DNA from 3 places in the Saccharomonospora glauca K62 genome. Region 1 is predicted to be linked to each of the others. Evidence: riboswitches for the same ligand, from Rfam matches in the RefSeq annotation. Region 1 holds a riboswitch; each other region holds the start of a gene.

Region 1 (10,561 bases):
GCTCGAAAGCCAGGCACGCTACGTTCGCGAGGCGGTGCGGTGGCTTTCCTCCCATCCCGGCCACTACCTCGACGTGCGCCCCGAGGTGGAGCGACGCTGGGACCGAGAGGTCCAGTCCAGACTCGCGCGGTCGGTGTGGACCCGGTGCCGTAGCTGGTACCGCGACGCGAACGGTCGTGTGGTGTCCATCTGGCCGGGACGCACGTCCGAGTACCGGCGCCGCACCCGGACCCTGCGGCTGTCCGACTTCCGTGTCGGGCGCGTCCCCAGCCTCTCGGCGACCCCCGAACCAGCTCGGTGATGCGGCCCCTCCGCACCGATCGCCCGACGGAACCCCTCCAGCGCACCACGTAACGACACGCCCATATATTGGGTGCCGACCACTCTCGAACCACCACATGTAGGCTTCGGTCACCGAGAGCTGAGCACAACCGAACACCGACCCAACTCGCGGGCGGACTGCCCGCGAGGCGGTCGACTGCACCCTTTTGGAGTCGTCGCATGTCAGTGGAAACCGCACCGGATGCCGCCCCGTCCCGCTCGACCAGAGCCCCACGGGTGCCGTGGGACCGCGTCGAGAAGACCGTCCGCGAGGCCGTCGCGGGCCTTGCGGACACCTCCGCCGACGCGGTCCTCGCCGAGTTGGAACGCAACGTCTACGACGGCATCGGCCCGGACGAATTGGCGCTCGCGCAGGTCATGGCGGCCCGCACCCTCGTGGAACGGGAACCGAACTACTCGTTCGTGGCCGCCAGGCTGCTGCTGGACTCCCTGCGCGGCGAAGCCCTCACCTACCTCGCGGGCGAGCCCCGGCACCCCGACTACCCCGAGATGGCCGCCGCGTACGGCGACTACTTCCGCGACTACCTGCGCCGCGGCGTCGAGTTGCACCTGCTCACCGAGGAGCTCGCCACGTTCGACCTCGACGTCGTCACGGCGGCGCTGCGCCCCGAACGCGACCTGGACCTGGGCCTGTTGGGGCTGCAGACGCTGTACGACCGCTACCTGCTGCGCGATCCCCACTCCGGCACGCGCTTCGAACTGCCGCAGGCGTTCTTCATGCGGGTGGCGATGGGGCTTTCCATCGCCGAACCCGACAAGGAGGCCAGGGCCGTCGAGTTCTACGAACTGCTCTCCTCGCTGCGGTTCATGACCTCCACGCCGACGTTGTTCAACTCCGGCACGCGGCGGCCCCAGCTCTCCTCGTGCTTCCTCACCACCGTGTCCGACGACCTGGGGTCGATCTTCAGCAGCTACCGCAACAACGCGCTGCTGGCGAAGTACTCCGGTGGTCTGGGTAACGACTGGACGCCCGTGCGCGGGCTGGGCGCCCACATCCGGGGCACCGGCGGGAAGTCGCAGGGCGTCGTGCCCTTCCTCAAGATCGCCAACGACACCACGGTGGCGGTGAACCAGGGCGGCAAGCGCAAGGGCGCCGCGTGCGCCTACCTGGAGACCTGGCACATCGACATCGAGGAATTCCTCGAACTGCGCAAGAACACCGGTGACGACCGCAGGCGCACCCACGACATGAACACCGCCAACTGGGTGCCCGACGAGTTCCTGCGCCGCGTGGAGGCCGACGAGGAGTGGACCCTGTTCTCCCCCGACGAGGTCCCCGACCTGCACGACCTCTACGGCACCGCGTTCGCCGAGCGCTACCGGGAGTACGAGCAGGCCGCCGACGCGGGTGAGATCCGCGTGTTCCGTCGGGTGAGCGCCAAGCAGCTCTGGCGCCGCATGCTGACCATGCTGTTCGAGACGGGGCACCCCTGGATCACGTTCAAGGACCCCTGCAACCTGCGGTCACCGCAGCAGCACGCCGGCGTGGTGCACTCCTCGAACCTGTGCACGGAGATCACCCTCAACACCAGCGCCGACGAGATCGCGGTGTGCAACCTCGGCTCGGTCAACCTCGCCCGCCACGTCGGCAAGGACGGCCTGGACGTCGAGGCGCTGCGACGCACGGTGACCACCGCGGTCCGCATGCTCGACAACGTCATCGACATCAACTTCTACACGGTGCCGGAGGCGAAGCGGTCGAACCTGCGTCACCGTCCGGTGGGCCTGGGAATCATGGGCTTTTCCGACGCGCTGTTCGAGCTGGGCATCCCGCAGGCGTCGGAGGAAGCCGTCGAGTTCGCCGACCGCAGCATGGAGGTGCTGAGCTACCACGCCATCTCGGCGTCGGCGGAGCTGGCCGAAGAGCGGGGCGCGTATCCGTCGTTCGAGGGCTCGCTGTGGAGCCGGGGCATCCTGCCGATCGACTCGCTGCGGCTGCTGGCCGAGGCACGCGGTGAGGACGAGCTCGACGTCGACACCACCATGACGTTGGACTGGGACTCCCTGCGCGAGCGCGTCCGCACGGTCGGCATGCGGAACTCCAACGTGCTGGCGATCGCCCCGACGGCCACCATCTCGAACATCTGCGGGGTCGGGCAGTCAATCGAACCGTTGTTCTCGAACCTCTTCGTCAAGTCCAACATGTCCGGCGAGTTCACCGTCGTGAACCCGCATCTGGTGGCCGACCTCAAGCGACGCGGCCTGTGGGACGACGCCATGGTCACCGAGCTGAAGCTCCACGACGGTGTGCTCGCCCCGATCGACCGCGTCCCCGACGACCTCAAGGCCCGCTACGCGACGGCGTTCGAGATCGACAGCCGGTGGCTGATCGACGCGGCGTCCCGCCGGCAGAAGTGGATCGACCAGGCACAGTCGCTCAACCTCTACCTCGCCGAACCGAGCGGAAAGGCCCTCGACGCGCTGTACCGGCACGCCTGGCGGCGCGGCCTGAAGACGACCTACTACCTGCGCTCGCGGGCGGCAACCCAGGTGGAGAAGAGCACGTTGCGCGGCACCGACGGGCGGCTCAACGCGGTGACTCCCGCCGTGCCGGTCGAGCCCGCCTCCGCCTGCCGCATCGACGACCCCGACTGCGAAGCCTGCCAGTGACCTGCTCGGAGCCGATTCCTTCGAAAGGAGACTCGTTGAGTCACAACCTCACCCTCGACTTCGGGGCCGCGCGCGTGAACGTCGACGACAAGGCGATGATCAACGCGCGGGCCGACGTCAACCAGTTGCTTCCGTTGAAGTACGGCTGGGCGTGGGAGAAGTACCTCGCGGGATGTGACAACCACTGGATGCCCACCGAGGTCGCGATGCAGGCCGACATCGCGCTGTGGAAGTCGCCGAACGGCCTGACCGACGACGAACGGCTGATGCTCAAACGCAACCTCGGGTTCTTCGCCACCGCCGAGTCGCTGGTGGCGAACAACCTGGTGCTGGCCGTGTACCGGCACCTCACCAACCCCGAGTGCCGGCAGTACCTGCTGCGGCAGGCGTTCGAGGAAGCCGTGCACACGCACACCTTCCAGTACATCTGCGAAAGCCTCGGCCTGGACGAGGGCGAGCTGTTCAACGCCTACCGCGAGGTGCCGTCGATCGCGGACAAGGACTCGTGGGCGCTGCAGTACACCCGGAACCTGGAGAACCCGAACTTCCGCACGGGCACCGTGGAGGCCGACCGGGACTTTCTGCGCGACCTCGTGGCCTTCTACGTCGTGTTCGAGGGCATGTGGTTCTACACCGGGTTCGCCCAGGTGCTGTCGCTCGGCCGACGCAACAAGATGGTGGGCATCGCCGAGCAGTACCAGTACATCCTGCGCGACGAGTCGATCCACCTGAACTTCGGCATCGACTGCATCAACCAGATCAAGGCGGAGAACCCCCGGCTGTGGACCCCGGAGTTCCAGCGTGAGGTGCGCGACATGCTCGTGGAGGCGTGCGAGCTGGAAGTGGCCTACGCTCGTGACACCATGCCGAGGCCGATGCTCGGGTTGTCGGCGGAGCTGTGCGAGCAGTACATGCACTTCATCACCGACCGCAGGGCCGCCCAGCTCGGGCTGGAGCCGGTGTTCGGGGAGCGGGAGAACCCGTTCCCGTGGATGTCGGAGGCCATGGACCTGCGCAAGGAGAAGAACTTCTTCGAGACCAGGGTCATCGACTACCGCAGCGGTGCCGCGTTGGAGTGGGACTGACCCTCGCTGCTCGGGAGGAGGCCGGACCGACTCCCGAGTAGTGACCAACGAAACCCGGCCGGAGTCGGCGTGGCTACCCCCACCGGCTCCGGCCGCCGTCATACTGCATCGGAAATCGCACCGGCAGTAGCCCCACACGACACGGTGGAGTGATCAATCCACCCTTCCAGGCGGTAGACAAGATGCTCATTGCATGATGCTGTTGCAGAGTTGCGGACTATGGTCCGGAAAATGCTGCCCTGCGAGGATGACAATCACCTCGGAGGGTCGACGAGAATGTGCGAGGTGAAGCGTGCCGGAACCTGGTGACACGCCAGGACTGGATGACATCGCGCGCCGTTGGGTCGCGCGTCTCGGTGAGGTCGACGGCGTGTCGTTGTCCACTGAGACCTTGGAGCCCGCCCTGCTCGCGGTCGCGCGCGAGGCACGGGCGGAGGCGCAGACGGCTCGCGACGCGGCCGCGCGCCGTTTCGCCGACCTCTACGCCGCCATCCCGATCGGCGTCGTGCTCGGGAACCCCGACGGCACCATCCACGATGTCAACCCCGCTTTCGGCGAACTGCTCCACCACACCCGCGCCGACCTCGTCGGTCGGCCTCTCACGGAGCTCGCCGCCACGCCGAACGACGCGCGGGTGCTGGCCGCGGCCCTCGACGAGGCCCTGCTCCCGGCCCGACGGCCCCGGCAGGAACGGCTCACCCTCACCCACGGCCGCGACGGCACGCTGCGGACCCGCGTGACCATCGCCACCCTCACCGCCGAGGACTCCGGCCTTCCGCATCCGGTGCTGCTGATCGAGGACATTCACGAGCTCGATCTGCTCAGCGAACAGCTCCGCAGGCAGAACATCCAGGACCCACTCACCGGGCTGCCGAACTCGTACCACTTCGACAACAAACTGGACACCGCCCTCGCCGCGTCGTCGGGCGGTCGGATCGCCCTCGTCTACCTCGACATCGACGGGTTCCGCGTCATTAACGACGGCCTGGGGCCGGGCGCGGGCGACGAGCTGCTCCGACAGGTGGCGTGCAAACTGGAGGGCAACTTCACCGCGTGCCCGCAGTACGACGCGGTGGTCGCGAGGTTGTCCGGCGACGGTTTCGCCGTGCTCCTTCACGGGCGGCAGGACGGGGAACCCGACACCGCCACCGTGGTCGACCTCGTCGAGGAGGCCATGCGTGACCTCGCCGAACCCGTGTACGTGGACGAAACGGGCGTCGGGATCAACGTCAGCGTGGGCATCGTCGTCACCGAGGGGCCGGGACGCAGCCGCGAGGACCTCCAGCGGGCGGCCGAGCTGACCCTGCACCGCGCCAAGGAGAACGGCAAGGCCCAGTGGATGCTGTTCGAGCAGGAGCTGCACGACCGCGACCGGCGCCGCTTCGGTATCGGAGCCGGGATCGGCGGTGGTCTGGAGAACGGCCAGTTCGGCGTGGACTACGAACCCACGGTCACGCTCGACGAGCACGAACGCATCGCGGTGGTCAACGCCCAGCTCCGCTGGGACCACCCCGAACACGGGGTGTTGCGACCACGTGATTTCTTCGCCCTGGCCGACGCCACCGGGATGACCCCGGCGCTGGGGGAGACGCTGTTGGCCCAGTCCATCGCCGACGCCGCCTCGTGGCAACGGGAGTTCGGCAACGCACCGGATCTGTGCGTCCGGCTGCCTTCCCGGCTCGCCATCGACCCGAACCTGGTCCGCATCGTCCGCACCGAACTCGAACGCACGGGCCTCCCGGCCACCAAGCTCCGCATCTGCGTCGACAGCGCGGACCTGACCGACCCCCGTGGTGAGGTGCTGGAGAACCTGTCCATCCTCGCCGAGCTCGACGTCAAGATCACCCTGGCGGTGGCCGGGGCCGCCGACATCGAGCTGATCCACCAGCACCGGCTTCCCGTCGGCTTCGTCATCGTGTCGGGCACGTTGGTCGACGCACTCGCCGAGGAAGGCGAGAGCGCCCAGGGCGCTCACCGGCACTTCGCCATGCTGGTGAAGCGGGCCCGCGAACTCGGCATCTTACGGATCGGCGTCGACGGCGTGCACGACACCGAGCACGCGCGCAAACTCGCCGAGCTGGGGGCCGTCGCGGGTCGTGGCAAGTTGTTCGGCGAGGAAGTCGACGCGGCGGGCATCCGGTCCATGCTCGCCGAATCGGCCGCGCGAATGGAATCATCGCGGCCATGACAGAACTTTCCACCGCGCCGGACTTCACGTTGCCCGACGAGACGGGTACCCCTCGTCGGCTGACCGAGCTCCTCGCCACCGGTCCCGTCGTGTTGTTCTTCTATCCGGCCGCGATGAGCCCCGGCTGCACGGCCGAGAGCTGCCACTTCCGCGACCTGGCCTCCGAATTCGCCGAGCTCGGGGCCCGCCCGGTGGGCGTGAGTTCCGACCCGGTGGACACCCAGCGGAAGTTCTCCGAGGCCCATTCCCTGGGCTTCCCGCTGCTCTCCGACGTCGACGGCGCCGTCGCCGAGCAGTTCGGGGTGCGTCGGGCGTTCGGTCCGCTGCGCACCAAGCGGCACACGTTCGTCATCGACACCGACCGGAGAGTACTCGCCGTGATCCGCAGCGAACTCCGTATGTCCGTCCACGCCGACAAGGCGTTGGAAGTACTGCGCGCCCGGAAGAGCTGACGCCGCCTCCGTCGTGCGCACCATGGCGACGCGATGTGACGAAAAGCCACGCCGAGTGCCGCCCCTCCGGCCGAGCCGTAAGGTGGGGCGCGCCGTGGGTTCGCCCCTCGCGGGGCATCGTAAGAGGGAACCCGGTGGGAATCCGGGACTGCCTCGCAGCGATCAGTGGAAACGACCGCCGTCATCGAGCACTGAGCCTTCTCGGTCCGGGAAGCGACGGCCAGTAGGCGTCCGTCCTTGAGGTCTTCTCCGACAGCGACCGACATCGCCCACGAGTCCGAAGACTTGCCCGCTGTCCGTGCGCCTCCACGCGCACGGTGCCGTCCGCCGCGACTCGCCGCGCCGACGGTCCCGCGGTGACCGTGTCGGTGGACCGGATGACCTTCCGGGCCCCGGTCCGGGCCGGTGACCTGCTCAGCGTCCATGCCGAGCTGGAGCGGTTGGGGCGGATCTCGATGACCACCGCCGTCAGGGTGACCTCCGAGCGCTGGAACACCTCGGGTCCGACGACGGAGGTCGCGGCCGCGCGGCTGACGTTCGTCGCGATCGACGCGGACGGCAAGTCCCGCTCGGTTCCCCGCCTGGTGACTCGGCCGGAGGAGGCCTGACGTTGCACCGGGCACGGCCGCGCGAAGGACCCGGCGGCCGTGGCCGGTGCAACGGGGGTCACTCCATGAGTGCGTCCTCGGGGACCGGGGAGTCGGTGCGCAGTGCCTCGAACAGCGCCTCCGACTTCGCCGGGTCCCAACTCTCGGCCGAGGCGGAGGTGACCGGAACGGTGGTCGTGATCACTCCGCCGCTGCTGATGCCCCTCATGGCCCACGCCAACCCCACGAGGTTGTGCAGGTGGTCGTCGGTGTCGAGCGTGAGCGCGTCGGGCACGGCTCCCAGCAGCGGGAACACGTCGAACGGATTCAGCAGGGTGGCCGGGCTCGCGATCTCGTTGGCGAGCGCCCCGATGAACTTGCGCTGGTTCGCCACGCGGTCCAGGTCCGACCGCGGCGTGGCCGAGCTGTACCGCATCCGGACGAACCCGAGCGCCTGCGCGCCGTCGAGCGTCTGCTTCCCCGCCGGGATCACCACCCCCGTCTTGGTGTCGCGCATTTCCTGCGGGATGTCCATTTCGACACCGCCGATGGCGTCGACGACCTGCGCGAAGCCACCGAACCCGATCTCGGCGTAGTGATCGATGCGCAGTCCCGTGGCCAACTCCACCGTCTGTATCAGCAGGGGAGGACCACCGAAGGCGAACGCGGCGTTGATCTTGTTGACGCCGTAGCCCGGAATCTCGACCCGCGAGTCGCGCGGCAGGCTCAGCAGCGTCGGCTTCGTGTCGTTGTCCGGGATGTGCACGAGCATGATCGTGTCGGTGCGCTTGCCGCTCGCGTCTCCGGTGGACAGCTTCGCCATCTGCTCCTCGTCGAGCCCTTCACGGGAGTCCGAGCCCACCAGCAGCCAGTTGGTGCCCTCCCCCGCGGGCGGCCTGCCCTCGTAGTCGTCGGGGAGCGCGTCGGTGCGGTTGATGGAGAACTCCAGGTAGAGCCACACCGCGCCCAGGAACAAAACGAACGCGAGCACCAGGCACAACAACACCTTGGGGAACGACACCCGCCTGCGCCGGGAACCTCCTCCCGAGGCCGGGCGCGGAGGCCGGGACGGGGGTGGCTGGGGTGGCCGTGGCGCGACCCGCGTGGACTGCTGAGGAGGCCGTCCCGCCTGACGTGCCCGGTTGCTGCCCGGAATCGGCATCATCTGTGCTTGTTGTTGCCGGGGCCCTCGTGGCGGCCTCCGGCCAGGAGGCGGCGGCCGGTGTCCCCCCTGGTGCCCGCCGTAGGTCATGGCCACTCCGATCGCTTTCGTGCGGCTGTTTGCTGCCCGCATACCTACCGCATGTCCGATCGCGTAGACGCGGCATCCCCCGATCAGGTTGTACCGACCGCGCGAGAAAAGGGCTCGGGAAGCGAAAAACCCCCGGTCAGAGCATTAGGCTCCATCGAAGAGGCGCATCGTGAGCGAAAGCACGGGCCAAAAGCCCGTGATCGGGAACCAGACCCGCGGTCTGGACCGCGAACTCGGCGGCGAGCCGGTTCCACAGCGCGGGTCGGCGCAGAAGCGCGTGGTTCTCCCCCGCCACGTCGAACCGCGCCAGTCGGCCGGCCTGGGCGTCGGCGCGTCGCGCGTACCGATAGGAGTCCTCGGGCCGGGTCACGCGGTCGAGCGCGCCGTGCGCGATCACGACCGTCCGGCCCGCCACCGGCTCCACCGGTTCGTCGGGGGGCGTCCACGGCGCGAAGACGCAGGCGCCCCGGACCGCCTCGTCGTCGCACACCCGCAGGGCCACCCGGCCTCCCATCGAATGCCCCACCAACACCACGGGCAGGCCCGGCCGTTCGGCCCGGATCCTCTCCAACGCCCACCGCGCGTCCTCCACCGGGTGCCTCGCGGGCTCGTTCCACCCACGAACCCGGTTGCGCAACAGCCGCACCTCAAGGCCGTGTCGCGCGCCCGCCGCCCGCACGGCCCGAGCCACCGGCACCATCCGCAGGTACGCCAGCCGCCACGGCCGGACGACGTCGGCGCCGTACTCCGCGCCTCCGTGCAGCACGAGCGCGACCGCCCTGGGCCGAGGCGTGCTCGGCGGGAGGGTGGTCAGGGTGGGCCGCGCCACGACGGGGCTCACGCCGCCGACCGTTCGTCGGCGGCGAACTGGGTGTCGTGCAGCTCGGCGTACCGGCCGCCGAGAGCCAGCAGCTCGGGATGCGTGCCGCGTTCGACGATGCGACCGTCCTCGACGACGAGAATCAGGTCCGCCGCCCGCACGGTGGAAAGCCGGTGGGCGATGACCAGCGCCGTCCGCCCGTCCAACGCGTCGGCCAGCGCCTCGCTGACCGCGACCTCGGACTCGGAGTCCAGGTGCGCGGTGGCCTCGTCGAGCACCACCACACGCGGCCGGGCGAGCAACAGCCGGGCGATGGTGAGGCGTTGCCGCTCGCCGCCGGAGAGGCGGTAGCCCCGCTCCCCGACCACGGTGTCCAGACCGTCCGGGAGCGAGCGCACGAGTTCCTCCAGCCGGGCCCGACGCAAGGCGTCCCAGATCTCGTCGTCGCTCGCCTCCGGGCGCGCGTAGGCGAGGTTGGCCCGGATGGTGTCGTGGAAGAGGTGGCCGTCCTGCGTGACGAACCCCACCGTGCGCCGCAACGACTCGAACGAAAGATCCCGAACGTCCACGTCGGCCAACCGTACGGCCCCGGAGTCGACGTCGTAGAGCCGCGCCACCAACGAGGCGATGGTCGACTTGCCCGCTCCCGACGGCCCCACGAGCGCCACCATCTGCCCGGCCTCGGCCCGGAAACTCACGTCGTGCAGCACCTGTTCGCCACCCCGCGTGTCCAAGGTGGACACCTCTTCGAGCGAGGCCAGCGAGTACTGCTCGGCGGAGGGGTAGGAGAAACGCACGGAATCGAACTCGACCGAGACCCCTCCCGAGGGCAGCGGTGTGGGGTGGGGTTTCTCGGTGATCATGGGCTTGAGGTCGAGCACCTCGAAAATCCGCTCGAACGACACCAACGCCGTCATGACGTCCACCCGGACGTTGGCCAACGCGGTCAGCGGCGTGTACAGGCGGGTGAGCAGCAGGGCCAGCGCCACGACCGTGCCCGCGTCGAGGCGGCCGGTGAGCGCGAGCCAGCCGCCGAGGCCGTAGACGAGTGCCTGCGCCAGCGCCGACACCAGCGTGAGGCTGGTCATGAACCAGCGGGTCAGCATCGCCGTGCGGACCCCGATGTCACGGACCCGACCCGCACGCCTGCCGAACTCCTCGGCCTCCGCCTCGGGCCTGCCGAACAGCTTGACCAGCGTGGCACCGGGCGCGGAGAACCGCTCCG
Region 2 (10,561 bases), 2.2 Mb from region 1:
GATCTCCGTGTGGCCGAGCCACGGATCGGCGTGCGCCTGCAACGCGCGTTGTGACACGGCGGTGCGGTGCCCGTGGTGCCGGAAGTACCGGTGGATACGCTCGTCGGGCACGATGCGGCTGGGCGCGGCCACGTTGCCCTGTTTCATCGACAGCACGACGTCGTTCTCCAACGCCTGGGTACGGCCCTCCACCAGAACGTTGTACGCGGGCAGCCCGGCCGAGCCGATGCCGAAACCCTGTCGTCCGACGATGTCCTTCACCTCGTACGTCAGGCTTCCGAAGCGCTTGTTCTCGGGGATCGTGCGCAGGTACTGGCCGAAGGCGTGTGTGGCGGCGGCGTGTTCGGCCTCGCCCAGCTCTCGCACCCCGGCTCCGCGCCGAAAGCGCCGGTCGTGACCGTCCACCACCGTGAGGTGCTCCAGCAGCTCCACGCGCGTCTTCATGCGGGCGTCCAGGAGTACCTCGTGCACGATTCCGTCGGTGGTGTCGAGCTGCAGCCGGTACTTCTGGTCACCCGGGTGCTCGGCGAAGTGCCGCACCTGGGAGAGATAGGCACGCAGGTACGTCTCGGCGAGCCGCCGGATACCGTCGTCGGAGACGGCCTTGTTCCACGCCAGCAGTGCCACGCTCGCCACGAGCCTGCGCAGGTCCCAGGTGAAACTGCCGAGGTACGCCTCGTCGAAGTCGTTGACGTCGAACACGAGCACGCCCGAGGAGTCCATGTACGTGCCGAAGTTCTCGGCGTGCAGGTCACCCTGGATCCACACCCGGCCGGTGCGCTCGTCCGCCCACGGGTCGTCGACGGCGACCATGTCGTGGTAGAAGACGCAGGCCGCGCCCCGGTAGAAGCTGTAAGGGTCGGCCGCCATCTTGCGGAACTTCTTGCGGAACGCCGCCGGGTCGGCTCGCATCAGCTCGTCGAAGGCGTTCACCAGCACGTCGACGATCTCCGCGCGCCGCTGTTCGCTGTGTTGCCGCACCTGTGCCACCGGGTCACTCATGAGGCACCTCGCGCTCGTCGGAGGGGCCGTTGCCTTCTCAAGCCTCACACGCGCGGGATCCGCCCGCAGTGTCGACCGCGGTGGCGGGAACCCGGATGTGCGGCCCTCGGCGGCCTGTGAAGGCCACCTCGTTCACCCCTCGGTGTGGTTTGGACGCCACCCCGGTTGGGCGCCCCCACAGGTGTTACCGCCCAGGTCGCGGGCGTTTCCCGTGTCCGCGACCCCAACCGGAAGGCTGAGAGCTCATGCTGATTCGCAACGCCGCTCTGGCGTTCGTCTTCGCTGCCGGGACCGCGCTGCCCGCCACCGGAGTCGCGAACGCCCAACCGGACCTCGACTGTGCGAACTTCTCCAGCCAGGCGGAGGCGCAGGCCGAGTTCGACCGGGACACCAATGACCCCCATCGGCTCGATGCCGACGATGACGGCATCGCCTGCGAAGCCCTGAACGGCACCACGAACGGCACGACGACCCCCACCGAGCCCGCACCCTCCACCGAGACGGCGCCCGGTGGGCAGGTGGCCGAGACACCCGCCGGAGGTGTCGCCACCGGTGACGGTTCGCTCGCCGACTCCGGCCCGGCTGCCGCGCCGATCCTGTTCGGGCTGGCGGGACTCGGAACGGCGGCCACGGCCGTCGTGGTCGTCGTCCGCCGCCGCAGCGCCTGACCGGTCCCCGCGCCGCCACCGCCCGATCCGGTGGCGGCGCGGGAGCCGTCTGCTATCCCAGCGTGCGCCGCACCTCGGTGGCTGCGGCGACCAGGTTGCGCAACGCGGGCTCCACCTCGGCGTAGCCTCGGGTCTTCAGCCCACAGTCCGGGTTCACCCACAGCCGTGAGGGCGGCACCGACGCCAGTGCGGCCCGCAGGAGTTCGACGATCTCGGCCACCTCCGGCACCCGCGGGGAGTGGATGTCGTACACGCCGGGCCCGACCCCGCGCGCGAATCCGGCGGCCTCCAGGTCGCCCAACACCTCCATCCTCGACCGCGCGGCCTCGATGCTGGTGACGTCGGCGTCGAGTGCGGCGATGGCGTCGATGACGTCGCCGAACTCCGAGTAGCACAGGTGCGTGTGCACCTGGGTGCTCGCCCGTGCACCCGACGTGGCCAGCCGGAACGCCTCCACGGCCCAGTCCAGGTACTCCTTGTGCCGGTGGGCGCGCAGCGGCAACAGCTCCCGCAGCGCCGGTTCGTCCACCTGGATCACGCCGAGTCCCGCGGCCTCCAGGTCGGCGATCTCGTCACGGATGGCCAGGGCCACCTGCTTCGCCGTGTCCGCGAGCGGCTGGTCGTCACGCACGAACGACCACGCCAGGATCGTCACCGGTCCGGTCAGCATGCCCTTCACCGGCCGGTCCGTGAGGCTCGCCGCGTACGCGGCCCACTCGACGGTGATGGGTTCGGGCCGGGACACGTCGCCGAACAGGATCGGCGGGCGCACGCAGCGTGACCCGTACGACTGGACCCAGCCGTGCTCGGTGTCCGCGAAACCGGCGAGGTGCTCGGCGAAGTACTGCACCATGTCGTTGCGTTCGGGCTCGCCGTGCACGAGGACGTCGAGCCCCAGCTCCTCCTGCAGTCGCACCACCCGCTCGATCTCCGCGCGCATCCGGCTGATGTAGGTGTCGTGGTCGATACCGCCGCGACGCAGGGCGGCCCTGGTCCTGCGCACGTCGGCGGTCTGCGGGAACGACCCGATGGTGGTCGTCGGCAACGGTGGCAGCCGCAGCGCCTCCTGCTGAGCCTCCCGGCGGACGTCGTAGTCGGCCCGGCGGGTGTCCCGAGGCCGCAGCCCCGCCAGGCGACGCCTGACCTGCTCGTCTCGCACCCGCTCGGCGTTCACCCGGTCGGTGACCACTCTCCGAGCCGCGGCGAGCTCCTCGGCCACCGCGTCGCGCCCCTCGCGCAGTGCCCTGCCGAGGACGACAACCTCGTGCACCTTCTGCCGCGCGAACGCCAGCCACGAGGCCACCTGCGGGTCGAGGCTCGACTCCGCTTCGACGTCGTAGGGCACGTGCAGCAGCGAACACGACGAGCTGACGGCGACCTCGCCCGCCAGACCGAGCAGTGTGGCCGCCGTGGTGAGGGCGCGGTCGAGGTCGGTGCGCCAGACGTTACGGCCGTCGACCAGTCCGGCCACCAGCGTCTTGTCCCGCAGGCCCGGTAACGCTGCCAGCGAGTCCAGACCCGGGTCACCGGCCACGAAGTCGACTCCCACGGCCTCGACGGGGGCGGCCGACAGGATCTCCAGTGCCTCCCCGAGGTCACCGAAGTAGCCGGCGACGAAGAGCTTCGGACGCTCGGCCAGCGAGCCGAGCGAGCGGTACGCCTCGCGGAGGGCCGCGAGTTCGGCTTCGGTGCGGTCGGCCGCGAACGCGGGCTCGTCGAGCTGCACCCATTCCACGCCGGCACGCGCGAGTTCGCGCAACAGTTCGGCGTACGCGTCGACCAGTTCGTCCACTGTGTCCAGCGGACGGAACCCCGGAGCCGCTTCGGAATCCGGTTTGGACAGAAGGAGGAACGTCACCGGCCCCACCAACACGGGCCGGACGGGAATGCCGAGCTCGTCGGCCTCCCGAACCTGCTCCAGCACACCGTGGTCGGCGAGGAAAAACCGAGTGTCCGGCCCGATCTCAGGCACGAGGTAGTGGTAGTTGGTGTCGAACCACTTCGTCAGTTCCAACGGCGGCGTCGACTCCACGCCCCTCGCCATGGCGAAGTAGGTGTCGAGTGGGCTCAGTCCCAGGTCCGCGTACCGGCGGGGCACGGCTCCGAAGGTCACCGCCGTGTCGAGTACGTGGTCGTAGAAGGAGAACGTGTTGCCGGGTACCGAGTCGAGTCCGGCCTGACGCAACGAACGCCAGGTGTCGATACGCAGGTCGCGAGCGATGTTCCGCAACTCGGCCTCGCTGATGCGCGACGCCCAGTAGTTCTCCAGCGCTCGTTTGAGTTCCCGGTTCGGTCCGATCCTGGGATAACCGAGTACGGTCGATCCGATTGTGCTGGTCAAGGCTCTCTCCTCGCGAGCTCGACGGCGGCACCGGACGCGCGACGGCGGCCTCGCGGGCGAGCGGGTGGCGACGCGACGTCGCCGAACCACTCGTCCGCCAGGGTCACCCTCGAACGCCCGGAGGTCACGCACACCGGCGGTGTGCGCACCGGTGGCAGGTCTTCGGACTCGCGGGCACGGCCCGGCTCCCACCGGGGCTCCTACTGACCGTCGCTTCCCAGACCGTGTGGCCCAGTGCGTTGGAACCGGTCGAGCGACCGGCCACGGCGTTCGTTCCCACTCACCGCTGCGGGGCAGTCCCGGATTCCCACCGGGTTCCCTCTTGCCTCGCCCACCGCCTCGGCGGAAGGCGAACCACCAGCGCGTCTCACTGTAGTGACGCCGGGGTGCTTGACAAGGGAGCCCGACCGAGCGGTTCGCCTGCCTGCCGTCGCCCGTAACACCGTGCGCCTCCGTTCCGACAAAGTGGCGGACATCACCTCGGCGGTCGCCCCGCGGCTCGGAAACGGAGGAACGGATGGGTCGTCGCAAGCGCAGGCAATCCCGAGCCGGCTCGGATCCCCTCATCCGCCACCGCGACAGGATCGCGTCGCTGGAACATCGGGTGGCCGGGCTTGCCGCTTCCGAGAAGCAGCGGCAGCAGGCCAACGCCGTTCGCACGGAGATTCACACGGTTCTCCTGGATCTGAAGCACGTTCCGCGCTCGCCGTCCCGGGACCGGCTGGCCCTGCGGGCGAGGACCCTGTTGGGGAAGTTGGCGGCGCTCACGACCTCCCCGGACCGGAAACGCGAACTCGGGGGGCGTGATCGGCAGCGCGGATCCGGCGTCTCCGTCCGGGACCTCGAACGGGAGATCCGCGAACTCGTCAAGATACGCAACCCGATGCTGCGTCACGGCAAGGAAGTGCCACCGGAGTTGGCGGAGCGGGAGGCGAAACTGACGGAGCGACTGCGTGTCACCGCGAAGGCGATCCGGGAGTCCCGGCTCGACCGTGGTCACAAGGCCGCGCACCTGACACGGATACAACGCGCCCGAGCAAGCCTGCACAACAAACCCGAAGCAGAGACCCCGTCTCGAAGGACGGCGTCCTCGACGCGGGACCCCGAAAGCATCCGTCGCGCCCGCGTTCGTGAGGAACTGGAACGGGAGGAACGGGAGCGCAGAAACCAGTCGACCTCGGTCTACACCGTCAGTGGTGGCCTGCCGGGGCTGGGTAGACGTCGCTGAACATGCCCCGAGGCCGCTCTCACGCCTCCGTCTCGTCCGGGATGAACGCCAGTTGGTCGGGATGGAAGCTGTCGCGGCACGGGGGTGGCAGCCACGCCTGCGGCCTGGCGCTCTTCTGCCTACCGAGTTCGGTGAAGTTCAGCGGCGCGGAAAGGTCGGCGTGGTAGGCGGCGCCGTCCTTGACCGGTTCGAAGGCCAGGTCGGCGGGCTCCACGCCCACGCCGACGGCCACGAGGTAGGCGTCGTCGAGCGCGGTGGAGAACGCGGCCCACCCGCCCGCGAAGTGCCACACGCGGGCCCTGACCTGCGCACCTTCGATGCGCCACCAGACGATGGGCCATTCGAGATACCGACGGGCCTGATGTTCGGCGTGTTCGACGAGCGCGGGGATCAGTCCCTCGGGCCTGGTCACGGTGCTGTCGGGCAAGGTCACGTTGACGACGCCGAAGGCCCCGCTGAAAGCGACCTCCACCAGTGGGTCCTTGCCGTTCGGGCACATGATGGCCTCGTACCTCTGCTTCGGCAGCGTGCCCACCCGGATTCCGTTGTCGGAGTCGGACTCACGGTGACCCAGCCACAGCGCCCAGGGCGGCCTGCCGGGCAGTCCCTCGAAGAAGTCCACCCAGCGAATGCCGCGGAACGTCTCGTCGAGGCCGTACACCGGGAAGTCGACGACCGACGATGTGTGTGGGGCGGCGTTGGAGTCCACGCGACGATAGTGCACCTTCCGAGCCGTTTCGGCAGCGCGATGTCACCTTCCGCGTTGCCGGAACCTCGTCAGCGCCGAAACCCACCCTCGGCGTCGACCACATTGGCCGTGATCGTGGCGGCGTCCTCGCTGAGCAGAAGCGACACGACCGCGGCGGCTTCCTCGGGTGTGTTCCACCGCCCGCGTGGCAGTCGTTCGGCGACCGAGGCGGTCAGCTCCTCGTCCGCCCACCCGGTGTCCGTCGGCCCCGGGTTCACGGTGTTCACGGTGATCCCGTCGTCGGCGAGCGCGTCCGACAGGGTCCACGTGAGCTGGTGCAGCGCGCCTTTCGTTGCGGCGTAAGGGATTTCCCTCGCCATGGGGCTCAGATGCTGGCCCGAGGTGAAGAGCACCACGCGTCCGGGGAGCGGACGCGGGTTCGTTTCGCGGTACTGCCGGGCGAACGCGCGCACCAGCAGCAGCGTGGCCCGCACGTTGACCGCCCAGGTCAGGTCGAGCTCGGTGGCCGTCACCTCGTCGAGTGTGGCCACCGAGCTGCGCGCGTGATTGGCGATCAGCGTGTCGAGAGAACCGAACCGGTCCACCGCCGCCTCGACCACCCGTTCGGGGGCAGCAGGGTCCGAGAAGTCCGCCTCCAGGTGTCCCAGCGCCTCTCCGCCGGAGAGCTCGGCGAGGACACCGTCGATCCCGCGAGGGTCCGCGCCCCACGGCTCCGTCGCGTCGTAGTGCGACCAGGAGTGCGCGAACACCCGGTGTCCGTCGCGCAGCAGTCTGCGCGCGATGGCGAACCCGATACCGGCGGTCCTGCTGACCCCCGTGACAAGCGCGGTACGCATGATCCGTCACTCTGGCCGGGGACCCGCGCGATGGCAACCGAATTCCGAACGCCTCACGCGGGCTGCTTCGCCTTCTCCTCGGCCTCTTCGACGTGGTCGCTGTCCTGCGCCGCGATCTCCGCCGGGCTCGGGTCGGCACCGAGCCGTTCGAGGGCCTGGCGCAACGCCGACTGGCTCGCGTTGAGCCGGTCGAACACCGCGGCCCGCAGTTCGTAGGCCTCCTTGCGCAGCGACCGCGCCTCGGCCAGCTTGGTCTCCGCCTCGGTGATCATCGCGTCGTACTTCCGCTCCGCGTTCCGCAGCATCTCGGCGACCTCGTTCTCGGTCTTCTTCCGCTTCGCGGCGAGTTCGGCCTCGACGCTCTTCCGTTGCTGTTCCCGCTGCCGGCGGGCTTCCTCGTCCAGGCGTTCCCGCTCCGCCGCGGCTTCGGCGGCGAGCTTCTCGGCCTCGGCCTGCGCCTTGCTCCGCGTCTTCTCGGCGTAGGCGTCGGCGGCGTCCCGGACATCGGCGGCGTCGGCGTTCGCCTTCGCCTTCAACTCCGCGATCTCCTCCTCCGCCAACCGCATCATGGTCTTGACCCGTTCGGTCATGGCGGCGGGCCCCGCCGGGTCGTCGACCATGCGGGCGAGCGCGTTCTTGGTGTCGCTGAGTTCCTTCTGCGCGTAGCTCAGTGCCTTCGTCAGTTCCGCGACCGATGCCGTCGCCTCGTCCCGGTGACGTGCCATGTTGGCGAGTTCGGCGTTCAGTTTCCTGATGTGTTCGTCCACCTGGGCCTGGTCATAACCGCGGAAGGCGGTCGCGAACATCGCATTCGTCGCCTGTGTGGGGGATGCCTGCGCTTCAACCATCCGGACACCATAATGAGTTCGGGTTGCCTTACCCAACCTTTCGCGCGCGGTTTCCGGTAGAGCGCCCGTGATGCGCGCCGAATGGCAGGAAATGTGGCGGTGGATGCCGGCGAGGAGGTCTCGGTGGAAGCTGTTCTCGACGATCTCGCCGGAAACTGGCCCCTTTACACCGCCATCCCCGTCGTCGCCGCGTTGATCGGGTACGTCACCAAACGCGTGGCCATCGAGATGATGTTCCGCCCGCTGGAGTTCGTGGGACTGAAGGGCACCTTCCTCGGTTGGCAGGGCGTGGTGCCTCGGCACGGCGGCAGGATGGCGGCGACGGCCACCGATCTGCTCACCAAGAACGTCCTCGATGTCGCCGAGGTCTTCGCCAGGGTCAAGGCCGACCGACTCCTCACGGAGATCGAACAACCCCTGCTGAAGGCCGTCGACGACATCACCCGTGAGGTGCTCGCCGAACACCACCCTCGGCTGTGGGAGCGCCTGCCACCGATGGCGCGGGACCTCGTGGTCAAGCACGTCCAGGCGGGTGCTCCCCGACTCGTGCACCAGATGCTGGACGAACTCCGCGACAACGTCGGCGACATCCTCGACATCAAGCGGATGAGCGTGCAGCGGCTGACCCAGGACAAGGCCCTGCTCGTCAAATTGATCAGGGACACCTCCCGACCCGAAATGGCTTTCATCGCTCGTTCGGGTATTTATTTCGGGTTTTTTCTGGGGGTCGTTCAGTCGATCGTGTGGGCGCTGACGAAGAACCCACTCGTGATGCCGATCTTCGGAGCGTCCATCGGGTTCTTCACCGATTGGCTGGCAATCAAATTGATCTTCGTTCCCCGCGATCCCATACGGTTGCCGGGCGGACTCCTGCTGCACGGGATGTTCCAACGCAGACGCGCCGAGGTCGCCCGCCAGTACGGCGAGATGATCGCGAAAGAGTTGTTCACCGTGGACAACGTGCTCGACGCGCTCCTGCACGGCCCGAAGTCGGATCGGCTGCGGGCCCTGGTCCGCCGACTCGTCGCCGAGGCGGTGGACGAGCAAGCCGAGGCCGCTCGCCCCCTGGTCGACGCGACCATCGGAGCGCAACGACTTGAGGCGATGAAGCAAGCGGCCGCGGCGAAGTCGATCGAACGGCTGCCCGCGACGCTACGTCCCGCGAAGGGCTACCTCTCCAGGGCGATGGACGTGGCCAACACCGTGGAGCAGCGCATGCTGCGCATGACCTCGACCGAGTACGAGGGCCTGTTGCGCCCCGCGTTCCGTCAGGACGAGTGGAAGCTCGTCGCGGTGGGTGGGGTCATCGGTTTCCTGGTCGGGGAGCTACAGGTTCTGGTGATGCTGCACTGACTTCCTCGGCACGCGCCCGGTCGTCGACACCACCCGCCCTGCCGCGCAGGTACTCCACGACCCGACACACCAGGTAGATCGTGAACGAGATGGCGGTGACGAAAAAGCTGACCGGCGCGCCGGGAGCCAGTGAGAGCACGATCCCGCCCAGCGCGGCCAGTTCGGCGAACACCACGGCGAGGACGGTGGCTCGCAGTGGGCTGGCCGTGACCCTCGCGGCCGCGGCGGCGGGGGTGACCATCAACGCCACCACCAGCAACGCGCCGACGATCTGCACGCCCAGCGCGGTGGCGACACCAACGAGCACCGCGAACAACGGGGAGAGCAACCCTCCGGGCACACCGCGCGCGGTCGCGACCGCGGGATCGACGCTGAAGAACAACAGCGGTCGATACACCAGGGCGAGCACCACGAGCACGACGACGGCCGCGATCAGCAACGCCGTCAGGTCGGTCGGCTCGATGGCCACGATCTGCCCGACGAGGATGCCGAACTTGTTCGAGGCACGTCCGGGGTAGTACCAGAGCAACAGCACGCCGAGCCCGAGCCCGAACGCCAGGATGACCCCGATCACCGAGTCGCGGTCCGAGTCCCGGCCACCCAGCAGGCCCAGCAGGAGCGCGGCCACCACCGCCCCGATGAGCGCCCCGTACCCGACTCCGATACCGAGCAACAACGCCGCCGCGGCCCCGGTGAAGGCCAGCTCGGCCGTGCCGTGCACGGCGAACGACATGCGACGCATGACGATGAGCGGCCCCAACGTGCCCGCCACGAGCCCGAGCACGGCCGCCGCGAGCAGCGCCGTCCGCACGAAGTCGAAGCCGAGCAGCTCCAGCGTGAGGTCGATGTCGAACAACTGGTCCATGCGAAAGCCTTCGGGTCAGGGGTGGTGGACTTCGTCCTCGCAGAGCGCGCTCTGGGCACCCGCGACATGGATCTGGCCGCCGACCCTGACGACCTCGACGTGCGAGCGGTAGAGCTCGGAGAGCGTCCGGGACGTCATCACCTCGTCGGGCTCACCGACGCGGAACTGGCCGTCCACGAGGTAGAGCACTCGGTCGACGTACGGCAGGATCGGATTGATCTCGTGGGTGACGAACAGCACGGCCGTGTCGGCCTCCCGCCTGCGTTCGTCGATCAGCCGCGCCACGATCCGCTGGTGGGCGAGATCCAGTGACGCCAGCGGTTCGTCGCACAGCAGCACGTCGGGCTCACCGACGAGGGCCTGCGCCACGCGCAGCCGCTGCTGTTCCCCGCCGGAGAGCTTGCCCACCGGCGAGTCGGCGTAGCGTTGGGCGCCCACGGCCTCGATCGCCCGCTCGATGCGTTCCCGGCGCCGCCGCAGTCCTCGCAGGCCGAGCCCCCAGCGGTGACCGTCGAGGCCGAGCCCGACGAGGTCGCGACCCCGCAACGTCAGTCCGTCGTCCATGGCGCGTTGCTGCGGCACGTAGCCGACGCGCTCGTTGCCCCGGCCGGGACTCCGGCCCGCCACCGTCACCGTGCCCGCGCTGAGCTCCTGGAGCCCCAGCAGCACGCGCAGCAGGCTCGTCTTCCCCGATCCGTTGGGGCCGAGCAC
Region 3 (10,561 bases), 1.5 Mb from region 1:
GCGGCCAGCGGCACGGGCCCCACCGGCCACGTCGTCACGGCGGGGGCCAGCACCATGACGAGGGTGGCGGCCATGCCCGCGCCGGCCGCGGCCCCGAGAAGGTACGGGTCGGCCAGGGGGTTGCGGAACACCCCCTGGAAGGTGGCGCCCGCGCTCGCGAGAGCGGCACCAACGATGCCGGCGAGCAACACCCGAGGTACGCGCAGTTCCCAGACGATGGCCGCTTCGCGTTCCGACAGCGGCGACATCGTCCCCGTGACCTGGGCGACGATCTCGGCGAGCACGCGCTGCCAGCCCAGATCCCCGGCCCCGACCACCACGGCGAACACACCGACGGCCAGCAGTCCCACGAGCGCGAGCAGCACCGTGCCCGGTCGCAGCCGGGTGGTGTGCTCGCGTCCGCGGACGCGAGCGCGTCGTACCGAGCGCTTCAGCACGATCAGTCGGCGACCTTCGCCACGCCGTCGGCCACGGTGCGGACGAAGTCGACGATCCTCGGCGTCCACCGGGACGCGGAGTCTTCCTGCAGCTCGATCACCCGGTGTTCTCTCACGGCGGTCAACGTGTCCCAACCGGGGCGTTTCGCCACGGTCTCGGCGGTCTGTCCGCAGCACTGGGTGTCGGCGAGGAAGACGAGGTCGGGATCGGCCGAAAGGATCGTCTCCGCCGACAGCTGCGGATAACCGCCGTGCGCGGAGGGGTCGTCCCGATCGGCGATGTTGGTGAGGCCGAACAGGCCGTAGATCTGACCGATGAAGGTCTCGGAGGTCACGCTGTAGTAACTCGGGTCGAGTTCGTGGTAGTAGCTCAGGTTCTCGCCCGCGTTCCCCGCGTCGGCGACCAGCTTCTCGATCTCCTCCTTCGTCCGCCGGGCCAGGTCCTCGCCCTCGCTCGCGTGGCCCGTGGCCTTGCCCACGAGCTCGAACTGCGCGTACATCGCGTCCAGCGTCTCCGGGGCTCGCAGCACCAGCGTGGGCGTTCCGGTCTTGGCGAGCGCGTCGGCCAGCTTGCCGTCGGTGTCCGACTCCACGACGACGAGGTCGGGGTCGTGCGCGGCGATCCGCTGCGGATCGGGGTTCAAGCCCGACATCTCCGTACGCGGGGCCTGTTCCGGGATGGTCGACATCTCGTCGACGGCCACCACCTGGTCACCGGCTCCGACGGCGTACAGGACCTCGGTGGCCGACGGTGACAGCGACACGATGCGCTCGGGGCGCTCCTCCAGCGTGACGGCGGGCGCGCCCTCGGGCTTCAGCTCGACGGGAAAACCACTGCTGTCGGCCGAGTCCCGAGGAGTGTCCTCCTGGCGCTCGGCGCAGGCTGTGAGGGAAAGCACCAGCAGTAGCGGGAGGAGCAGAAACCGTCTGACAGGCAACATCGAACCTCGACTTCTCGGGCGGCGCGTCGGCTGCGCCGAGACCGTCGGGCGGTCGCGGACGCCGCACCTCTGCGCCGGAGGCGGTAATGGCGTCGCGTGAACGGTGAGGCGACCTGGCTGGGCACTCCACGGCTCGCACGGCGGCCGTGACGGAGGGCCATCACAGTTGCGGCACAGCGCCGGATTCTCACCGGACTTCGCTACCGCTCACGTCGCAGTGACAGTACCAGGCCGGGGCGTCGAGTACACTCGGGTGATCCGGCCCCTCGGCTCACATGGCGACGGCCGGACGTCGGCTCGGTGACCGAGTCGACACACCACGACACGGCACCGACGTAAAGCCGGCAAAACCGGTGCGGCAATGCTGCGAGATTGTTACGCCACCGGGCAAGATGGTTGATTCGAACCGTTTTCAGGGCATTTCTCAGGTGTTAAAGTCGCGCTAATTGACGGGCCATTGTCGTCCCGTGCCCGGCACGAAGAGCACGATGACGACGCAGGAGGTCCCTTTGATCTTCTCCGCGATCCCAGAGAAGCAGGGCGTATACGATCCTGCGGCGGAAAAGGACGCATGCGGTGTGGCCATGATTGCCCACGTCAAGGGCGTGCGTTCGCATGGGATCGTCACGGACGGTTTGACCGCGCTCACGAATCTCGACCATCGTGGTGCCGCGGGAGCGGAGCCCACGAGTGGCGACGGGGCGGGCATTCTGGTGCAACTTCCGGACGATTTCCTGCGCGCCGAGGTGGATTTCGCGCTTCCCGAGCCCGACGAACACGGGCGGCACCGCTACGCGGCGGGACTGGTGTTCCTGCCCGCGGAGGCCGAGGCACGGGCACGGGCCGTGAGAACGGTGGAACGCATCGCGACCGAGGAGAACTTGGTCGTGCTCGGGTGGCGAGAGGTGCCCACGGCTCCGGACGCCGCCGAAGTCGGCCCCACCGCCCGGTCGGTGATGCCGCACTTCGCCATGCTGTTCGTCGCGGAGGCACCGAACGCCGACGGAGGCCGTCGGGCAGGTGTGGACCTCGATCGGCTCGCGTTCTGCCTGCGCAAACGCGCCGAACACGAGACCCTCGCCGCCGAGTGCGGGGTGTACTTCCCGTCGTTGTCGGCGCGGACCCTGGTCTACAAGGGGATGCTCACGCCGACCCAGCTCCCGGTGTTCTTCCCCGACTTGCGCGACGAGCGGTTGACCAGCGCCATCGCGCTCGTGCACAGCCGCTTTTCCACCAACACGTTCCCGTCGTGGCCGCTGGCGCATCCTTTCCGGTTCGTCGCGCACAACGGCGAGATCAACACCATCCGGGGCAACCGCAACCGGATGCGGGCGCGCGAGGCGTTGTTGGACTCCGACCTCATTCCGGGAGACCTCAGTCGGCTCTTCCCCGTGTGCTCGCCGGACGGCTCCGACTCGGCGTCGTTCGACGAGGTACTGGAACTGCTGCACCTCGGAGGTCGGAGCCTGCCGCACGCGGTGCTCATGATGATCCCCGAGGCGTGGGAGAACCACCGCACCATGGACCCCGCGCGCCGGGCGTTCTACCAGTTCCACGCGAGCCTCATGGAACCGTGGGACGGTCCCGCGTGCGTGACCTTCACCGACGGGTCGCTGGTCGGCGCGGTGCTCGACCGCAACGGACTGCGGCCGGCCCGCTGGTGGCGTACCGCGGACGATCGCGTCGTGTTCGCCAGTGAGAGCGGCGTGCTGGACGTGCCTGCGGGGGAGGTCGTCGCCAAGGGCAGGCTCAAGCCGGGCCGCATGTTCTGCGTGGACACCGAGGCGGGCAGGGTCGTCGACGACGACGAGATCAAGGCCGACCTCGCCGCGCAGGCTCCCTACGACGAGTGGCTGCGCGCGGGACTGCTGTCCCTCGACAAGCTCCCCGAGCGGCAGCACGTGCCCCAGAGCCATGCCTCCGTCCTGCGGAGGCAACTCGCCTTCGGCTACACCGAGGAGGAGCTGAAGGTCCTGCTGACGCCGATGGCGCTCAAGGGCGCCGAACCCGTGGGGTCGATGGGGTCGGACACGCCTCCCTCGGTGCTCTCCAAGCGGTCCCGGCTGTTGTACGAGTACTTCAAGCAGGGGTTCGCGCAGGTCACCAACCCGCCGCTCGACGCCATCCGCGAGGAACTCGTCACCTCCTTAAGCAGGGTGATGGGACCGGAGCAGAACCTGCTCGCGCCGGGACCCGCCTCGTGTCGGCAGATCCAGCTCGACTCGCCCGTCATTGACAACGACGAGCTCGCCAAGCTCGTCCACGTCAACGCTGACGGCGACCTGCCCGGATTCTCCTGTACTGTCCTTTCAGGACTGTACGAGGTGGACGGTGGCGGGGAGGCGCTCGCCGAGGCGATCGAGCGGGTGCGGAAGGAAGCGTCGCGAGCCGTGGAGGCCGGCGCCCACATCCTCGTGCTCTCCGACCGCGACTCCGACCACCGGATGGCACCGATTCCCTCGCTGTTGCTCGTGTCGGCGGTGCACCACCACCTCGTTCGGACCAAGGAGCGCCTGCGGGTCGCGCTGGTGGTGGAGACGGGCGACGCGCGCGAGGTACACCACATCGCGCTGCTGCTCGGGTACGGTGCCGCGGCGGTCAACCCGTATCTGGCGTTCGAGTCGATCGAGGACCTCGTCGCGCAGGGAGCCGTCAGCGGGGTCGACGCCCCCACCGCCGTGCGCAACTACATCACGGCGCTGAACAAGGGCGTTTTGAAGATCATGTCGAAGATGGGCATCTCGACCGTCGGCGCCTACACCGGAGCTCAGGTCTTCGAAGCCCTGGGGTTGTCGCAGGACATCCTCGACGAGTACTTCACCGGCACCGTGTCCACCCTCGGTGGGGTGGGGCTGGACGTGCTCGCCGAGGAGGTGGCCATCCGGCACCGCCGCGCGTACCCGGAGAATCCCGCCGAGCGTGCCCACCGCGGCCTGGAGCCGGGCGGTGACTACGCCTACCGCCGGGAGGGGGAACTGCACCTGTTCACCCCCGAGACCGTGTTCCTGCTCCAGCACGCGAGCGCCTCGCGACGGCGGGAGGTGTACCGCCGATACGTCGACGAGGTGAACCGACTGAACCGCGAGGGCGGGGTCCTCCGGGGGATGTTCGCCCTTCGGGAAGGCGTGCGGAAACCCGTGTCGATCGAGGAGGTCGAGTCGGTCGAGTCGATCTGCCGTCGTTTCAACACCGGCGGCATGTCGTACGGCTCGCTTTCGCTGGAGGCACACCAGACGCTCGCCGTCGCCATGAACACGATCGGCGGTCGGTCGAACTCCGGTGAGGGCGGGGAGGAGCCGGACCGGTTGCACGACCCGTTGCGGCGCAGCGCCGTGAAGCAGGTGGCCAGCGGCCGGTTCGGCGTCACCAGCGAGTACCTGGTCAGCGCCGACGACATCCAGATCAAGATGGCGCAGGGCGCCAAGCCGGGCGAGGGCGGGCAATTGCCGCCGAACAAGGTGTATCCGTGGATCGCGAAGACCCGGCACTCGACGCCGGGCGTGGGGCTGATCTCCCCGCCGCCGCACCACGACATCTACTCGATCGAGGACCTGGCCCAGCTCATCCACGACCTCAAAAACGCCAACGAGCGGGCGCGCATCCACGTCAAGCTGGTGAGCTCGCTGGGAGTCGGCACGGTGGCCGCGGGAGTGGCCAAGGCGCACGCGGACGTGGTGCTCATCTCCGGGCACGACGGCGGCACCGGCGCCTCGCCGATGAATTCCCTCAAGCACGCGGGCACGCCGTGGGAGATCGGGTTGGCGCAGACCCAGCAGACCCTGATGCTGAACGGCCTGCGCGACCGCATCACCGTGCAGGTGGACGGCGGTTTCAAGACCGGCCGTGACGTCGTCGTCGCGGCGTTGCTCGGCGCGGAGGAGTACGGCTTCGCCACCGCGCCGCTGGTGGTGGCGGGATGCGTGATGATGCGCGTGTGTCACCTGGACACGTGTCCGGTGGGGGTCGCGACCCAGAACCCCGTCCTTCGCGAACGCTTCACCGGCCGGGCCGAGCACATCGTGAACTTCTTCAGGTTCGTGGCGCAGGAGGTACGGGAGTACCTCGCGCGGCTCGGCTTCCGCTCGCTCGACGAGGCCGTCGGCCGGGCCGATCTGCTCGACGTCGACGAGGCGGTGGAGCACTGGAAGGCGAAGGGGCTCGACCTGTCGCCGATCTTCGCGGTGCCCTCGCGGGGCGGAGCGCGTCGAAAGGTGCGCGAGCAGGACCACGGTCTCGACCGAGCGCTCGACCGTACGCTCGTCCAGCTCGCGGAGGCGGCGTTGGAGGACGCACGGCCGGTGCGACTGGAGCTCCCGGTGCGCAACGTTAACCGTACCGTCGGAACCCTGCTCGGGTCGGAGGTCACCCGCCGCTACGGCAGCGCGGGGTTACCGGATGACACCATCCACGTGCGACTCACCGGTTCGGCGGGCCAGTCACTCGGGGCGTTCCTGCCGCCGGGAGTGACGATCGACCTGGTGGGCGACGCCAACGACTACGTCGGCAAGGGTCTGTCGGGCGGACGCATCATCGTGCGTCCCGACCCCGAGGCGCCGTTCGCCGCCGAGGACCAGGTGATCGCGGGCAACACACTCGCCTACGGCGCCACGTCGGGCGAGCTCTTCCTGCGGGGCCAGGTCGGGGAGCGGTTCGGGGTTCGTAACTCGGGCGCTCTGCTGGTCGCCGAGGGCGTGGGTGATCACGCGTTCGAGTACATGACGGGCGGCTACGCCGTCGTCCTGGGCGGAACGGGTCGCAACGTGGCCGCCGGGATGTCGGGCGGCATCGCGTACGTGCTGCGGCTCGACGAACGGGACGTGAACCCCGAGATGGTCGAACTGCACACACCGGACGAGGAGGACCTCGCCTGGCTGCGTGACGTCGTGGAGCGACACCACAGGTTCACCGGATCGCCGGTCGCGGCTTCCCTGCTCGGTGACTGGAAACGACGGTCCGCGACGTTCGTGAAGGTGATGCCCACGGACTACCGCCGTGTCCTGGAGGCCATGGAGGCGGCGAAGGCGCAGGGGCGAGACGTCGACGAAGCGATCATGGAGGCAGCGCGTGGCTGACAATGGTGGTGCAGCTGCGCGTGCCGACCGGGTTGGGCCCCCGCTGCGGCATGGGCCGCAGTTGGGGAGGGTGTCCCGCAAGACAGAGGAGGCAGCGCGTGGCTGATCCCAAGGGGTTTCTGCGGTACGAGCGGGTCGATCCGCCCAAGCGTCCTCGTGAGGAGCGAGTCGGGGACTGGCGGGAGGTCTATGTCGAGCTCGCCCCCGAGGAGCGCGACCACCGGGTGCGTACCCAGGCGACGCGCTGCATGGACTGCGGTATCCCGTTCTGTCACTCGGGCAGCGCGGGGTGCCCGTTGGGCAACCTGATTCCGGAGTGGAACGACCTCGTGCGGCAGGGCGACTGGGAACGCGCGGTCGACCGCCTGCACGCCACGAACAACTTCCCCGAGTTCACGGGCAAGTTGTGCCCGGCGCCGTGCGAGGCGGCGTGTGTGCTGTCGATCTCCCCCGACTCGGGTGGAGCGGTGAGCATCAAGCGCGTCGAGGAGACGATCGCCGAACACGCGTGGGAAGAGGGGTACCTGCGTGCGGAGCACGCGGCGGTGCCCACGGGCAAGGCGGTGGCGGTGGTGGGCTCGGGGCCCGCCGGGTTGGCGGCAGCACAGCAACTCGTCCGCGCCGGTCACGAGGTGACGGTGTTCGAGCGGGACGACCGGTTGGGCGGACTGCTTCGTTACGGAATCCCCGAGTTCAAGATGGAGAAGAAGGTGCTCGACCGCAGGCTCGCGCAGCTGCGGGAGGAGGGGGTTCGCTTCGTCACGAGCTGCGAGGTCGGTGTCGATGTCACCGTGGAGCAGCTGCGGGAGCGCTTCGACGCCGTGGTGCTCGCGGTGGGAGCGCTGCGGGGGCGTGACGACACCACCACGCCGGGGCGGGAGCTGAAGGGCATCCACCTGGCGATGGAACACCTCGTGCCCGCCAATCGCGAGTGCGAGGGCGACGGTCCCACTCCCGTGAGCGCCGAGGGCAAGCACGTCGTGATCATCGGGGGCGGTGACACGGGGGCCGACTGCTACGGCACGGCGATTCGCCAGGGCGCGTTGTCGGTGACGCAGTTGGACCGCTATCCCCAGCCACCGTCCACTCGGGACGACTCCCGTTCGCCGTGGCCCACGTGGCCCTACATTCTGCGCACGTATCCCGCTCACGAGGAGGCGGGGCAGCGGCGTTTCGCCGTGGGTGTGCAGCGGTTCGTCGGGGACGACGACGGTCACGTGAGGGAGCTCGAACTCCGTCGGGTGGAGGTGCGCAAGGACCCCGAGACCGGACACCGCGAGGTCGTCCCGGTTGACGACGAGGTCGAGCGCATCCCGGCCGATCTGGTGTTGCTCGCCATCGGCTTCGAGGGCGTGGAGCACATGCCGTTGCTGGACGAGTTGGGCCTGTCGTTGAACGGACGCGGCACGCTCTCGTGCGGCGCCGACTGGCAGACGCGGGCGCCCGGTGTGTTCGTGTGCGGTGACGCTCATCGGGGCGCGTCCCTGGTGGTGTGGGCTATCGCGGAGGGGCGTTCGGCCGCGAGGGCGGTGGACGAATACCTGATGGGGGAGTCCGACCTGCCGGCTCCGGTCCACCCCACGGCGTTGCCGTTGGCCGTCTGACCCGTCGGACCGCCGGGTCCCTCTCCTGGCGGTACCACAGTTGTGCGATATCTCGGATCGTTTCCTACCACTGGTTGGTAATTCACCGACGGTGTGGAGGCAGCGAGATGAGGCGAGGGATATCGCGGTCGTTCCCCCTGGTGGCTGCTGGTGTGGTGGCTCTGGGGATATCCGTTCCAGCGAGCGCGAAGAATATTTCGGAAAATAATTCACTTGAGGGGGTGGCCGTCAACGAGGTCACTGCGTCGGTGGAGACGGTTCTCGACTACTGGACCCCGGAGCGAATGCGGGAGGCCGTCCCGCTGGAACAGCGCGTCGATCTCGCTGCGGTCGACATGTCCACCGTGTGGGAATCGCTGGGGGACGTCGCACGGGGTGAGGCACGTACCGTGCCGGGCGTGAGCCCTCGCAGCTTCCCGACGTCGGGGGAGCCGTGGAGCGGGGGCGGCGAGGTGGTCGACACCGCGGGCCGGGTGTTCTTCACCTTCGACGGCAGTCCGGCTTCGTGCAGCGGCAACGTGGTCACCAGCGAGAACAAGAGCGTGGTGATCACGGCGGGGCACTGCGTGAAGTACCAGGGGAGCTGGCACACCAACTGGATCTTCGTCCCCGGCTACGACGACGGGCAGGCGCCGCACGGTGAGTGGGCCGCGCGCCTGACCCTCACGACGCCGCAGTGGGAACAGAGCGAGGACATGAACTACGACATCGGCGCCGCCGTGGTGGAAACGCTCGACGGCGCTCTCCTGGAGGATGTGGTGGGCGCGCAGGGCATCGCGTTCAACCAGCCGCGCAACCAGGACATGTACACGTTCGGCTATCCCGCGGCCGATCCCTACGACGGCAGTGCGCTGATCCACTGCAGCGGCCCCACGTTCACCGACTTCCTGCTCACCAACGACCACGCGATGAGCTGCGACATGACGGGTGGTTCGAGCGGTGGTCCGTGGTTCCTGGACTTCGACGAGGCCACGGGTACGGGAGTGCAGGCGTCGGTGAACAGCTTCGGCTACACGTTCCTGCCGGGCTACATGTTCGGCCCCTATTTCGGGTCGGAGGCCGAGGCGCTCTACGACGCCGCGCAAACGGCGTGAGTCGACGCGGGAGGAAATGACCACTCACCGTGATCGAGAAGGGGGTGGCCCCGGGAGGGCGGAAAGTCGATGAATTCACCTCCCATGGGCCATCGCCCGGTGGTTGATTCGTATGCTGGGGGTCGTGAATTGGACTGTTGACGTCCCCATCGACGCCCTGCCCTCGCTGCCTCCGCTGCCCGTCGAGCTGCGTAAGCGCCTGGACGACGCGCTGTCCCTCCCGGCCGCACAGCAGCCCGAGTGGCCCGACCCGGAGGTGGTCTCGCGCGTTCGGACCGTGTTGGAGAGTGTGCCGCCGATCACGGTCCCGGCCGAGGTGGACCGCCTGCGGGAGCGCCTGGCCATGGTCGCGCGAGGTGAGGCGTTCCTGCTGCAGGGCGGTGACTGCGCGGAGACGTTCGAGTCCAACACCGAGCCCCACATCCGGGCCAACCTGCGAACTCTCCTCCAGATGGCCGTGGTTCTCACCTACGGTGCGAGCCTGCCGGTGGTGAAGGTGGGGCGGATCGCGGGCCAGTACGCCAAGCCGCGGTCCAACAACACCGACGCGCTCGGCCTGCCGGTGTACCGGGGCGACATCATCAACTCGCTCGCACCCGACCCCGAACTGCGGGTGCCCGACCCCGGCCGCATGATCCGCGCCTACGCCAACGCGGGGGCCGCGATGAACCTCGTGCGGGCGTTGACCGGGGCGGGGATGGCCGACCTGGCCCAGGTGCACTCCTGGAACAAGGACTTCGTGCGCACCTCCCCCGCCGGGGAGCGTTACGAGGCGTTGGCCTCCGAGATCGACCGTGGCCTGCGGTTCATGGCGGCCTGCGGGGTGAGCGACAACTCCCTGCACTCCACCGAGATCTTCGCCAGCCACGAGGCGCTGCTGCTCGACTACGAGCGCGCCATGCTCAGGCTCGACGACCCGACCTCGGACAATCCGTCGCTGTACAACCTGTCGTCGCACTTCTTGTGGATCGGCGAGCGTACCCGCCAGCTCGACGGCGCCCACATCGCCTTCGCGGAGCTGCTGGCCAACCCCATCGGGGTCAAGATCGGGCCGACCACCACTCCCGAGCAGGCCGTCGAGTACGTCGAGCGGCTCGACCCGAGGAACGAGCCCGGCAGGCTCACGCTGATCTCCCGGATGGGCAACGGCAAGGTGCGCGAGGTGCTGCCCGCGATCGTGGAGAGGGTCGAGGCCACCGGCCACAAGGTCATCTGGCAGTGCGACCCGATGCACGGCAACACGCACGAGTCGTCCAACGGCTACAAGACCCGGCACTTCGACCGCATCGTGGACGAGGTGCAGGGCTTTTTCGAGGTGCACCGCAGGCTCGGGACCTATCCGGGCGGCATCCACGTCGAGCTCACCGGGGAGGACGTCACGGAGTGCCTCGGCGGGGCGCAGGACATCTCCGA

Evidence for each region. Region 1 has a riboswitch for cobalamin ahead of SACGLDRAFT_RS08910 (acyl-CoA thioesterase). Riboswitches for the same ligand answer to the same signal wherever they lie in the genome.
Region 2: it holds a riboswitch for cobalamin, as region 1 does, so the genes downstream of both, metE (5-methyltetrahydropteroyltriglutamate--homocysteine S-methyltransferase) here and SACGLDRAFT_RS08910 (acyl-CoA thioesterase) in region 1, are expected to answer to the same signal.
Region 3: it holds a riboswitch for cobalamin, as region 1 does, so the genes downstream of both, SACGLDRAFT_RS15420 (ABC transporter substrate-binding protein) here and SACGLDRAFT_RS08910 (acyl-CoA thioesterase) in region 1, are expected to answer to the same signal.

Annotation. Positions count from the first base shown of each region.
Region 1 is NZ_CM001484.1:1,839,117-1,849,677, reverse strand. Features, by position in the region: gene SACGLDRAFT_RS08935 (flavin-containing monooxygenase) at 1-301, shown strand, start outside; gene SACGLDRAFT_RS08930 (ribonucleoside-diphosphate reductase subunit alpha) at 502-2,952, shown strand; gene SACGLDRAFT_RS08925 (ribonucleotide-diphosphate reductase subunit beta) at 2,988-4,037, shown strand; gene SACGLDRAFT_RS08920 (EAL domain-containing protein) at 4,330-6,225, shown strand; gene SACGLDRAFT_RS08915 (peroxiredoxin) at 6,222-6,677, shown strand; cobalamin riboswitch at 6,757-6,984, shown strand; gene SACGLDRAFT_RS08910 (acyl-CoA thioesterase) at 6,995-7,285, shown strand; gene SACGLDRAFT_RS08905 (LCP family protein) at 7,344-8,516, opposite strand; gene SACGLDRAFT_RS08900 (alpha/beta hydrolase) at 8,653-9,357, opposite strand; gene SACGLDRAFT_RS08895 (ABC transporter ATP-binding protein) at 9,354-10,561, opposite strand, start outside.
Region 2 is NZ_CM001484.1:4,067,485-4,078,045, forward strand. Features, by position in the region: gene SACGLDRAFT_RS18945 (DUF2252 domain-containing protein) at 1-1,002, opposite strand, end outside; gene SACGLDRAFT_RS18950 (excalibur calcium-binding domain-containing protein) at 1,248-1,670, shown strand; gene metE (5-methyltetrahydropteroyltriglutamate--homocysteine S-methyltransferase) at 1,723-4,011, opposite strand; cobalamin riboswitch at 4,148-4,385, opposite strand; gene SACGLDRAFT_RS18960 (hypothetical protein) at 4,529-5,239, shown strand; gene SACGLDRAFT_RS18965 (hypothetical protein) at 5,259-5,948, opposite strand; gene SACGLDRAFT_RS18970 (SDR family oxidoreductase) at 6,017-6,784, opposite strand; gene SACGLDRAFT_RS18975 (DivIVA domain-containing protein) at 6,838-7,632, opposite strand; gene SACGLDRAFT_RS18980 (DUF445 family protein) at 7,756-8,985, shown strand; gene SACGLDRAFT_RS18985 (metal ABC transporter permease) at 8,936-9,850, opposite strand; gene SACGLDRAFT_RS18990 (metal ABC transporter ATP-binding protein) at 9,866-10,561, opposite strand, start outside.
Region 3 is NZ_CM001484.1:3,307,338-3,317,898, reverse strand. Features, by position in the region: gene SACGLDRAFT_RS15425 (FecCD family ABC transporter permease) at 1-437, opposite strand, end outside; gene SACGLDRAFT_RS15420 (ABC transporter substrate-binding protein) at 440-1,378, opposite strand; cobalamin riboswitch at 1,482-1,624, opposite strand; gene gltB (glutamate synthase large subunit) at 1,888-6,450, shown strand; gene SACGLDRAFT_RS15410 (glutamate synthase subunit beta) at 6,549-8,054, shown strand; gene SACGLDRAFT_RS15405 (trypsin-like serine peptidase) at 8,162-9,148, shown strand; gene SACGLDRAFT_RS15400 (class II 3-deoxy-7-phosphoheptulonate synthase) at 9,261-10,561, shown strand, end outside.